3 regions of the Streptomyces sp. TAA486 genome follow, and region 3 is predicted to be linked to each of the others. Evidence: riboswitches for the same ligand, from Rfam matches in the RefSeq annotation. Region 3 holds a riboswitch; each other region holds the start of a gene.
The links. Region 3 has a riboswitch for cyclic di-AMP ahead of I004_RS37465 (transglycosylase family protein). Riboswitches for the same ligand answer to the same signal wherever they lie in the genome.
Positions count from the first base shown of each region.

Region 1: it holds a riboswitch for cyclic di-AMP, as region 3 does, so the genes downstream of both, I004_RS0100725 (NlpC/P60 family protein) here and I004_RS37465 (transglycosylase family protein) in region 3, are expected to answer to the same signal.
Region 2: it holds a riboswitch for cyclic di-AMP, as region 3 does, so the genes downstream of both, I004_RS35730 (peptidoglycan DD-metalloendopeptidase family protein) here and I004_RS37465 (transglycosylase family protein) in region 3, are expected to answer to the same signal.

Region 1 is NZ_AUEV01000001.1:139,628-142,831, forward strand. It holds gene I004_RS0100720 (hypothetical protein) at 1-101, shown strand, start outside; gene I004_RS0100725 (NlpC/P60 family protein) at 243-1,328, opposite strand; cyclic di-AMP (ydaO/yuaA leader) riboswitch at 1,336-1,538, opposite strand; gene pcrA (DNA helicase PcrA) at 1,705-3,204, shown strand, end outside.
Region 2 is NZ_AUEV01000018.1:161,069-164,272, reverse strand. It holds gene I004_RS35730 (peptidoglycan DD-metalloendopeptidase family protein) at 431-1,375, opposite strand; cyclic di-AMP (ydaO/yuaA leader) riboswitch at 1,714-1,872, opposite strand; gene I004_RS0124105 (Rieske (2Fe-2S) protein) at 2,632-3,204, shown strand, end outside.
Region 3 is NZ_AUEV01000003.1:265,938-269,141, reverse strand. It holds gene I004_RS0107925 (thiamine pyrophosphate-dependent enzyme) at 1-673, shown strand, start outside; gene I004_RS37465 (transglycosylase family protein) at 941-1,960, opposite strand; cyclic di-AMP (ydaO/yuaA leader) riboswitch at 2,020-2,198, opposite strand; gene I004_RS0107915 (response regulator) at 2,475-3,204, opposite strand, start outside.

The DNA of each region.
Region 1 (3,204 bases), on a different contig from region 3:
TGTATGTGAAGAGGGACGAGGAGAAAGTGCCCTCGTCCCTCTTCGGCACGGTCGGCGCGCTGACTGTGGCGAACATCTTCATCGCCGTCCTCTGGACCTGACGGACGCGACGAAGGCCCTGAAGTCGCCTTCATCGGCGGAGGGTTGAGCCGCCGCACCTCCCCGTACGTCCCCCGGTACTCCCAGGGTTGCGCCCGGTCCGCGGTGCCGCGGACCGGGCGCACGGACGGGGTGGCTCGCGGTCAGCCCGGGCGCACCGCCGAGTGGAACGGCATGTAGCTGACGTCCTCGTAGGTCACGTCCGCACCCGGCTTCGGTGCGTGGATCATCTGCCCGCCGCCGACGTAGATGCCGACGTGGCTGATGTCGTCGTAGAAGAAGACCAGGTCGCCGGCCTTCATCTCGGACTTGGCGACCTTCGTGCCTACCTTGACCTGGTCCCACGTCGTGCGGGGCAGCGAGATGCCGGCCGCCTTCCACGCCCCCTGTGTCAGGCCGGAGCAGTCGAAGGAGGTGGGGCCCGTAGCGCCCCACACGTACGGCTTGCCCAACTGCGCCTTGGCGTAGGCGAGGACCTTCTCGGTCTGCGCCGACTGCGAGCCCCCGCCGCCCTTGCCCGCATCCTGGCGCGCCTCCTCGGCGCGCTCCGCGGCCTTGCGGGCCGCTTCTTGCTTCTTCTTCTCGATCGCCGCCAGGCGTGCCTTCTCCTCGGCCGTCAGCTTCGACAGCAGTTTCCGTGCCTCGGAGAGCTTGTCCTGCACTTCCTGCTTGTTCTTCTTCAGCGCCTGCTGGGAGGCGTTGAGCGACGCGAGCTCCTCGGTGGCGTGCTCCCGCTTGCTCTGCGCCGCCTTCTGCCGCTTCTCGAAGTCGGCGACGGCTTCCTTCTGACGGCCGCTCATCCGGTCCAGCACGTGCGTCTGCTGGAAGAACTGCTGCGGGTCCTCGGTGAGCAGGAGGGTCGCCGTCTGGGACATGCCGCCGGAACGGTACTGCGCCGTCGCGTAGTTGCCGAGGGTACGGCGCGCGTCGTTGAGCTTCGCGGTGCGCTCGGCCGCCTCGTCGAGGGATCTGTCCGCCTTCTTGCGCTGGGCGTCCGCCTTCTCCTTGGCCGCGTTGTACTTCTGCGTCGAGGTCTCGGCCTGCTGGTAGAGCTTGTCGACCTTCTTCTTGACCTCGGAGATCGACGGCTTGCCGTCGTCCGGTGCGGCCTGAGCGCTCTGGGAGAGCAGGGAGACGGAGGCGAGCGCGGCGGTGGTGATCCCGAGCACTCCGCGCTTCGTCGAGGCGGTCTTCAGTATTCGGGCGCGCGGCTTGCGATGTGACGCCAAGACCGGCAGCTCCTTCCGTGAACCGCCTACCGGGTTAGCTGACGGGTTCGGGCTCTCGGAAGGCTGCCCTACGGGTCGTGCGCGGTGCTTCCGCGGTGCGACTTCCCGATTCACCCCGGGTGCGTACGCCGGACTTGCGCGTGCGCGGTGGGTCCCCGGCTCCGTGGGCAGAGCCCTTCGGATGACCGTCGGATTCGGCGGAGGCGGCCCGTGCCGACGCTTTCGCCGGCGATTGGTGCGGACCGCCTGGCACGGCACGGTAGCGAGATGTGGGGCGTCTGTGAAGGCCGTTAGGTGATACGTCCGATATCTGTTCGTTATCCCGTGAGGGAGGTGGCGGTGCGGTGTCGGCGCGGCAATCTAGACTTCTCCGACGATGAGCAGCCTCTTCGACGACAGCTTTCTGGCGGACCTCGCACCCGTGCGCGCGCAGGACAGTGCCTCCCCCGGGCAGGACGGCCCGAGCAGTTCCGACGGGCCTTCGGGCGGCCCCGGAAACGGCTCAGGCGAAGGCCCCGGTGGCCGTTACGGAGGCGGCACGGGAGGCTCGTCGTCGTACCACCGGGGCGGCTCACCCCGTACGGTCGTCGACCCGGAAGCGCTGCTGGCGGAGCTGAACGAGTCGCAGCGTGCGGCCGTCGTGCACTCCGGTTCGCCGCTGCTGATCGTCGCGGGCGCCGGCTCGGGCAAGACCCGTGTGCTCACGCACCGCATCGCCCATCTCCTCTCGGCACGCCATGTCCACCCCGGGCAGATTCTCGCCATCACCTTCACCAACAAGGCGGCCGGCGAGATGAAGGAGCGCGTCGAGGAACTCATCGGCCCCCGCGCCCAGTCGATGTGGGTGTCCACCTTCCACAGCGCGTGCGTACGCATCCTGCGCCGTGAGAGCAAGAAGCTCGGCTTCACTTCGTCCTTCTCGATCTATGACGCGGCCGACTCCAAGCGGCTGATGGCGCTGGTGTGCCGGGACCTCGACCTGGACCCGAAGCGGTATCCGCCGAAGGCGTTCAGCGCCAAGATCTCCAACCTCAAGAACGAGCTGATCGACGACGAGGACTTCTCCGGGCAGGCGTCCGACAACTATGAGAAGACTCTCGCCGAGGCGTACACGATGTACCAGTCGCGGCTGCGCGAGGCCAACGCGCTGGACTTCGACGACATCATCATGACGACGGTCCATCTGCTCCAGGCGTTCCCGGACGTCGCCGAGCACTACCGGCGCCGTTTCCGCCACGTCCTCGTCGACGAGTACCAGGACACCAACCACGCCCAGTACATGCTGGTGCGCGAACTCGTCGGCACCGGTGAGCCGGCCGGACGGCAGCCCCGCGCCGAGGACGAGGAGGTCGGCGAGGAGCAGGAGGAGCGGCCGGCCCCTCCGATGGCCGAACTGTGCGTGGTCGGCGACGCCGACCAGTCCATCTACGCCTTCCGCGGCGCCACGATCCGCAACATCCTCCAATTCGAGGAGGACTATCCGGACGCCACGACGATCCTCCTCGAGCAGAACTACCGCTCCACGCAGACGATCCTCAGCGCCGCCAACGCCGTGATCGAGCGGAACGAGAACCGCCGTCCGAAGAACCTGTGGACGGAGTCCGGCGCGGGCGCCCGCATCACCGGCTACGTCTCGGACACCGAGCACGACGAAGCGCAGTTCGTCGCCGACGAGATCGACAGGCTCACCGACGCGGGCGAGGCCAGGGCCGGCGACGTGGCGGTCTTCTACCGCACGAACGCACAGTCGCGTGTCTTCGAAGAGGTCTTCATCCGCGTCGGGCTGCCGTACAAGGTCGTCGGCGGTGTCCGCTTCTACGAGCGCCGTGAAGTCCGGGACGTGCTGGCCTATCTGCGGGTCCTGGCCAACCCGGAG
Region 2 (3,204 bases), on a different contig from region 3:
GACCGGCGGCCCTGGCGTCGGGGGGTGGTCCACCAGGGCCGCCGGCACTTGGGGGGCGGGGCCGTGCTCGCAGGAGAGGGCCCCCGTCCGCCGCCGCCTCGTCCCCTCCTTTGTGTACGCCGAGGGGCATGGGCGAGTTGTGCGTGGTCCAGCGCACCTCGACGGTGCGAGGCGGCGGCGGCGCGATAGGTCATCGCGACGGGCAGTCGTCGTGCATGTGGAGATGTGAGATGCGGCGTACGCCCGGAGGGCGGGTATACCGCTGTGCGTACGCCCTATGCGCGTGATGCGCGTGCGTACGAGTAGGGGTGCGTATGACGTCGGCGCTGACGGCGGACCGCCGCCGAAGCGGTGTCGGGAATGGTGACGGTGTCGGTGTGGCGTACGGGAGGGGAGCCCGCGGACGGCCGCCCCTCCCGTCGCAGCGGTGTCAGGGCGTGAGGCCCTTGCCCCGCAGCCACGCGGCCGGGTCGATCGCGGTGCCGCCGCCGGGGTGGACCTCCAGGTGCAGGTGAGCACCTGTGACGTTCCCGGTGGAGCCGACGCGGCCGATCATTTCGCCCGTACGGACCTTCTGACCCGCCGAGACGTTCATCGACGACTGATGGGCGAACCAGAGTTCCGTCCCGTCGTCCAGCTGGAGGATGGTGCGGTAGCCGAACGAGCCGGCCCAGCCCGCCTCCTTGATCGTGCCGGAGTGGATCGCGCGGATCGGCGTACCGGAGGAGGCCGCGAAGTCCGTGCCCGTGTGGCCGTTGGACCACAGGCTGCCGGCTTCGCCGAACTGAGAGGTGAGCTGGTAGCCGGAGACGGGAAGCTTGAAGCTCTTGGCGAGCTTGGCCAGGCGGGCGTCCTCCGCCTTCTGGCGCTTCTCGGCCTCGGCCTTGTTCTGGGCCTTCGCGGCCTTGGCCTGCGCCTCCTCGATGGCTGCGTCGCGCGCGGAGGCCTCGGCCTGCGACTGCTGCGACTGGGCCTGCTGGAGGATGCGGGAGCGCAGCGCCTCGCCCGCGTCGGTCTGGCCCTCCTTGGCGTCACTTGCCGTGAGGGCCGCCTGCGTGAGCGGCTGACCTGCGACGTTCTCTTCGGAACCGCCGGCGAGCAGCTTGACGCCCGGGAGCTCCTTGGCCTTCTCCGCCACGTCCGGCATGGAGATCGCCGTTGAGGGCTTCTCCTGCGCCGTGGCGATTCCGCCGGCGCCCACCGCAGCGATCATGCCGACGCCGAGGACGGCACTGCTGCGGGCCATGCTGCCGCCGCGCTGCTTGGCGAGCTTGTGCCGCCCGCGTACGGGCCGCACGGAGTCCTCGGTGGGGTTCCACTCCTCGCCGGGGGCGGCACCCGCGGCGGCGTCGAAGGCGTTCGGCACGGGGGGCATCTCGCCCTGGCCGAAGTCGTACGTGCCGTATTCGGGCGAGGGCGCCGCGAACTCCTGCGTGGCGTATGCCCCGTCGGTCCCGTACCCGTACGTGCCGTCCGTGCCGTACGTCTCGGTCAGCTGCGAGGCGTACGCGTCGTACTGGCCGTACTGGCCCGACGCGTCGAACTGGCTGTACCGGTCGGCCTGCTCGAAGTAGTCGAAGCTGCCGGACTGCTGGTGCGGGTCGTCGTTGCCGTAAGAGCCGTATTGGCCGTATCTGTCGGACTCTTCGTCGTCGAGGTACGGGTCATACGTGCCCTCGGGGGCATGCCTGTTGGACGCCACGGGGGCGTTCTCCTTTCCTTCCTTCTCGCCTACCGGGTTAGCTGACGGGTTCGGAGCAGGAAGGTCTCCTACGAACTGCCCGCCCGTGGGCGGAACTTGCCGATTCACCCCATCCCTGCCGTGTGGCAGGGGGTGGTTCCCCGGTTCCCTTGGTGCAGCGATATCGAGTTGTGGCTCGGGGTGGTGCACTTTCAGGATTCGGCGACGGCGCACGGAGCCGTCTCTCGTGACGGCAGTGACGACCGCGCTGCGTTATGGAACGTTAATAGAGCCGCAGCTGAGATTCCAAGCGGTTCCGGTGAGATTTGTAGCTGCATGACATGCAGGTTCCTGGACAGTAAGGACCAATTGGGGCACGCGGTCACCCAGCATCGCTCGTGGGGTCGCGGTGCGTGACGGGTGAACCGTCCGTGAAGGGCGGTTCCTTCTGCTTGGTGTCCCGACCCGATGTCTCGCCGGGGAGCAGCACACCGACCGGAACGCCGAACGGGCGCTTCACTGCGGCAGTTCGGTCCGGCCCGTACGCACCCCGGCCTCGCCGACACGGACCGCACCCGCGACAACTGCCCCGACCCCCGCGGGCCCCACCCGCAGCCCAAGGCGAACACCCTTGCGGCACACGGTCGTTCAGCGGCAGTTCGGCGGCACGACGATGGGGGCGACTCCGCAGACGTCGCGTGCACCAGACCCGCATACGGACGAGCCACGTCCTCGTCCCGCTGGGGGAGACCGAGCCCACGAGCCGCGTGCACCATCGAGGCAGCTGCGGGCCGCCCGTCCCGCACCCGCACCCCTCCGCCAACCGGCTCCACGCGACCGGGCGAGGCCGGGCCGACTGCCGCAATCCGACCGGCCCAAGCACCCGACCACCCACCCGCCGTGCCCTCCATGTCACGGTTTGTTCCCGTTCCTGACGGGAACCGGGCTGTATGTCCTATTCACAGAAGCTGCTTGCCTGCGCCAGCGCGCTGCGCTCCGTGCTGCCCGACTCCGAGCGGCAGGGACGCGTGCTCGCCGCCATCGAGAAGACCGAGCACGACACACGGCTGGACCCTCCCGTCCAGGGAATCCAGCGAGCCGTGCACGCACTCCCCCTCAGCGACGAGGACCGCGACCTGCTGCACGGCCACTGGCTGGGCCACCCTCTGCATCCTGCCCTCGTGCAGATCCCGCTCGGCACATGGTTCTCCGCCGCCGTCCTGGACCTGATTCCTGGCAAGCGCAGGCATTACGCGCCCGCGATGCTGATCGCCACAGGGCTCGTCGCCGCCGTGCCCGCCGCGGTGACCGGATGGGTCGACTGGGCCGAGCTGCGCAAACCGCAGATGCGCGTCGGCCTCGTGCACGCGCTCGCCAATTCCACCGCGATCCTCCTGTACGCGTCCTCGCTGGGCGCGCGCGTGCGCGGCCGTTCCGTACGCGGGCGGGCCCTCGGGTACGCCGGGCTCGCGGCCGTCTCGGTCGGCGGCGCGCTCGGAGGGCACCTGGCCTACCGGCAGGCA
Region 3 (3,204 bases):
GTTCTGCACGGCGCTCGCCGAGTCCGCCGGCAAGGGGGAAGGCGGTGTCGTACGGGCGCCGGACACCGTGCGGCCCGTCGCCGAGAGGCCCGTGCCGCCCCCGCCGCCCGCGGAGGGGGAGCCGCTGCGCGCCGCACACGTACTGGCGGAGCTCGCGCGGCGACTGCCGGAGGAGACGGTGCTCGTGGAGGAGACCCCCTCCAGCCGCCCCGATCTGCACGCGCTCGTGCCGGCGCGGCGGCCTCTCGGGTTCCTGAGCGCCGCGATGGGCGCGCTCGGGTTCGCGCTGCCGGCGGCCATCGGCGTGCGGATGGGAGCGCCGGAGCGTCCGGTGGTGGCGGTCGTCGGCGACGGGTCGTCCCTCTACCAGATACAGGCGCTGTGGACCGCCGTGCGCTACAGGGTCGGCGTCGTCTTCGTCGTCCTCGCCAACGGGCGCTACGCGATCATGGACCGGCTCGCGGACAAGCACGAAAACACCGCACCCTGGCCCGACTTCGAGGAAGTCAGCGTCTCCGGCATGGCGAAGGCCCTGGGCTGCTCGGCGCGCCGTGTCACCGGACACGCCGAACTTCTGGCCGAATTGGATGCGCTGCTTCCCGAACTCCCCGACAGCACACGGCCGCTGGTTCTCGAAGTTGCCGTGCGCGCCGAGGAGACCTTCCAGCCCTGAAAAGGCCGCGGCAAAATCCGTTCCGTCGCCCGTGACAAGGAGGAACAGGGAAAGCCGATGGCGGCTCGCTCCCCGGAGGAAATCCGGTGAACGAGCCGCCATCGGCGTGGCGATGCGGTGGACCGCCGATTCGCCGAATCACTGATCCGCAGACGACTCGGAGAATCGCAGGAATGCTGAATCGCACCGCACATGTGTTGAGTTGTCGCCGGCCTTGTCGCCGATCCGGTCGCCGACCCGCGATATCGGATCCGGCGGACCGCTCGGTCAGTACGGTCCGTTGACGTTGTCGATCGAGCCGTACCTGGCGGCCGCGTAATTGCATGCGGCCACGATGTTCGCGACGGGGTCGGTCATGTTGTTGGCCGTTCCCTCGACGTGGTAGGAGTCGAAAGTCGGCTTGATGGTCTGCAGCAGACCCTTGGACGGGGTGCCGTTCTGGGCATTGATGTCCCAGTTGTTGACGGCGTTCGGGTTGCCGCCGGACTCCCGCATGATGTTGCGCTTGATGCCGTTGTAAGTGCCGGGAATGTTCTTGGACTTCATGATGTCCAGAGACTCGCGGATCCAGCCGTCGAGGTTGTTCCCGTACTTCGAGCCGGACGAGTGCGTGGCGCCGGCCTGCGGTGCCTTGTCGCGCTGCGGCTGCGAGCGCGAGGCCCGCGCCTCGCCGTCGAGGCTGAGCTTCTGACCCGGGCGGATCAGGTCGGGGTCGGAGCCGACGGTCTTCCGGTTGGCCTTGTACAGCCCCTGCCAGCCGCCCTTGGTGTCGTGCTCGCGGGCGATCGCGCTGAGAGTGTCCCCGGTCTCGACGGTGTACTTCTCGTCGCTCCTCGGGCTGTCCTTCTTCTCGGCCTTCTTGGGCTTGGTCTTCTCGGCCTTCTTGTCGGCGTCGCCGGTGGCGGCCTTCGCCTGCTTGCCGGAGTCGCCCGACAGGTCCGGAGCGGCGCTGTCCGCGCTCAGGCCGGCCTTGGCGCCGCAGGACGGCCAAGCCCCGGGGCCCTGGCTGTCGAGCACCTTCTCGGCGACCTTGATCTGCTCTTCCTTGGTGGCCTGGTCGGCGCTCTGGGCGTATTCCGTGCCGCCGTTGGCGGCCCATGTGCTCTGGCTGAACTGAAGGCCGCCGTAGTAGCCGTTGCCGGAATTTATGGACCAGTCGCCCGTGGACTCGCACTGGGCGACCTTGTCCCAGGTGTCCACGGAGGCGGCGTTCGCGGTGCCCGAGCCGATGAAGGGCAGGGCGATGCCCGCACCGCCCGCCGTAATGGCGAGGGAAGTGCGCGACACTCCGCGCGGGATACGGCGATTGGACTGACGACGGTGTCGACCGCGTCCGGACATAGGGCTGTTCCTCTCCTGCGCCTGCGAGGTGAGCTGTCGGATTCGGGCTGGAGCAGCCCGGCCGCAGCGAATGCGAGGGGGCATTCGCGTGCGGCTTCACCCCAAGCCGTGCGTTTCCAAGGGGGCGAAACGCGCGGCACTTACCTGGGTCCCCCGCTCCTGCCGGGCTGGGATTGCGTGATTTCCGCGGGCCGGTGGCAGGATTCGGCGTTCCGGCAGCGGACCACCGCACGGGAGACGCGGTGGGCTTGCACGTTAATCAGAAGGAATTCGTCACCACAAGAAAGGCGCAGAATCCACCGAAGATGAAGATCGCGGAAATTGGCATGTACGGGTTAAGGCATGCCGTTCCATTCGCCTTACGGGGCAAGGGAATTGAACGGACCGGGATGAGCGCGAAGTCGCCGATGTGACGCTGGTCACAACATTTCTGTGGCGCGAATCACGCTTTCCGCCCGATTTACGGACCGGCGTGTGCGGGGGCTTCGGGTCCGGACGCATCCACGCGGTGATAGCGGCGCTCCGGACGCCCGGTGGTCCCGTACCGCAGGGTGACCCGGGCGGTCCCGACGGAGACGAAGTGCTCCAGATACCGGCGGGCGCTCACACGGGACAGGCCGATGCGTCCGGCGCACTCGGAAGCGGAAATACCCGCGGGACCGGTCTCGGCCTCGAGCGTGGCACGCACCAGTCCGGCCGTCTGCTCGGTGAGGCCCTTGGGCAGCCGCGTACGGCCGGAGGGCCCGTCCGCCGTCACATGCGGGCGGTGCGCTCCGGACTCCTCGGTGCCGCTGCCGCCCGGGAAGCCAGGAGCGCCAGGGTCGCAGCCGGGGGCGGACGTGTCGCCGAACAGCCGGTCCACATCCCGCTGTTCCGGTGCCTGGAGAGCCGCAAGGGCCTCGCGTCGTTCCGCGAACCGGAGCAGCCGCTCCTTCAGCAGCTGCCCCTCGAAGGGCTTGATGACGTACTGCACGGCACCGCCGCGCTGCGCGCCCCGCACGGTCTCCGCGTCGCGGGCGGCGGTGACCACCAGCACGTCCGGGCCTTCCTCCGGCCCGCCGGTGCCGCGCAGCTCCCGCAGGACCTCCAGGCCGGGCAGGTCGGGAAGGTACATATCCAGCAGCACGAGGTCCGGGCGCAGCTCGCGTACGGCTGCCAGGGCGTCCTTGCCGCTGTGCACGGCTCCCGCC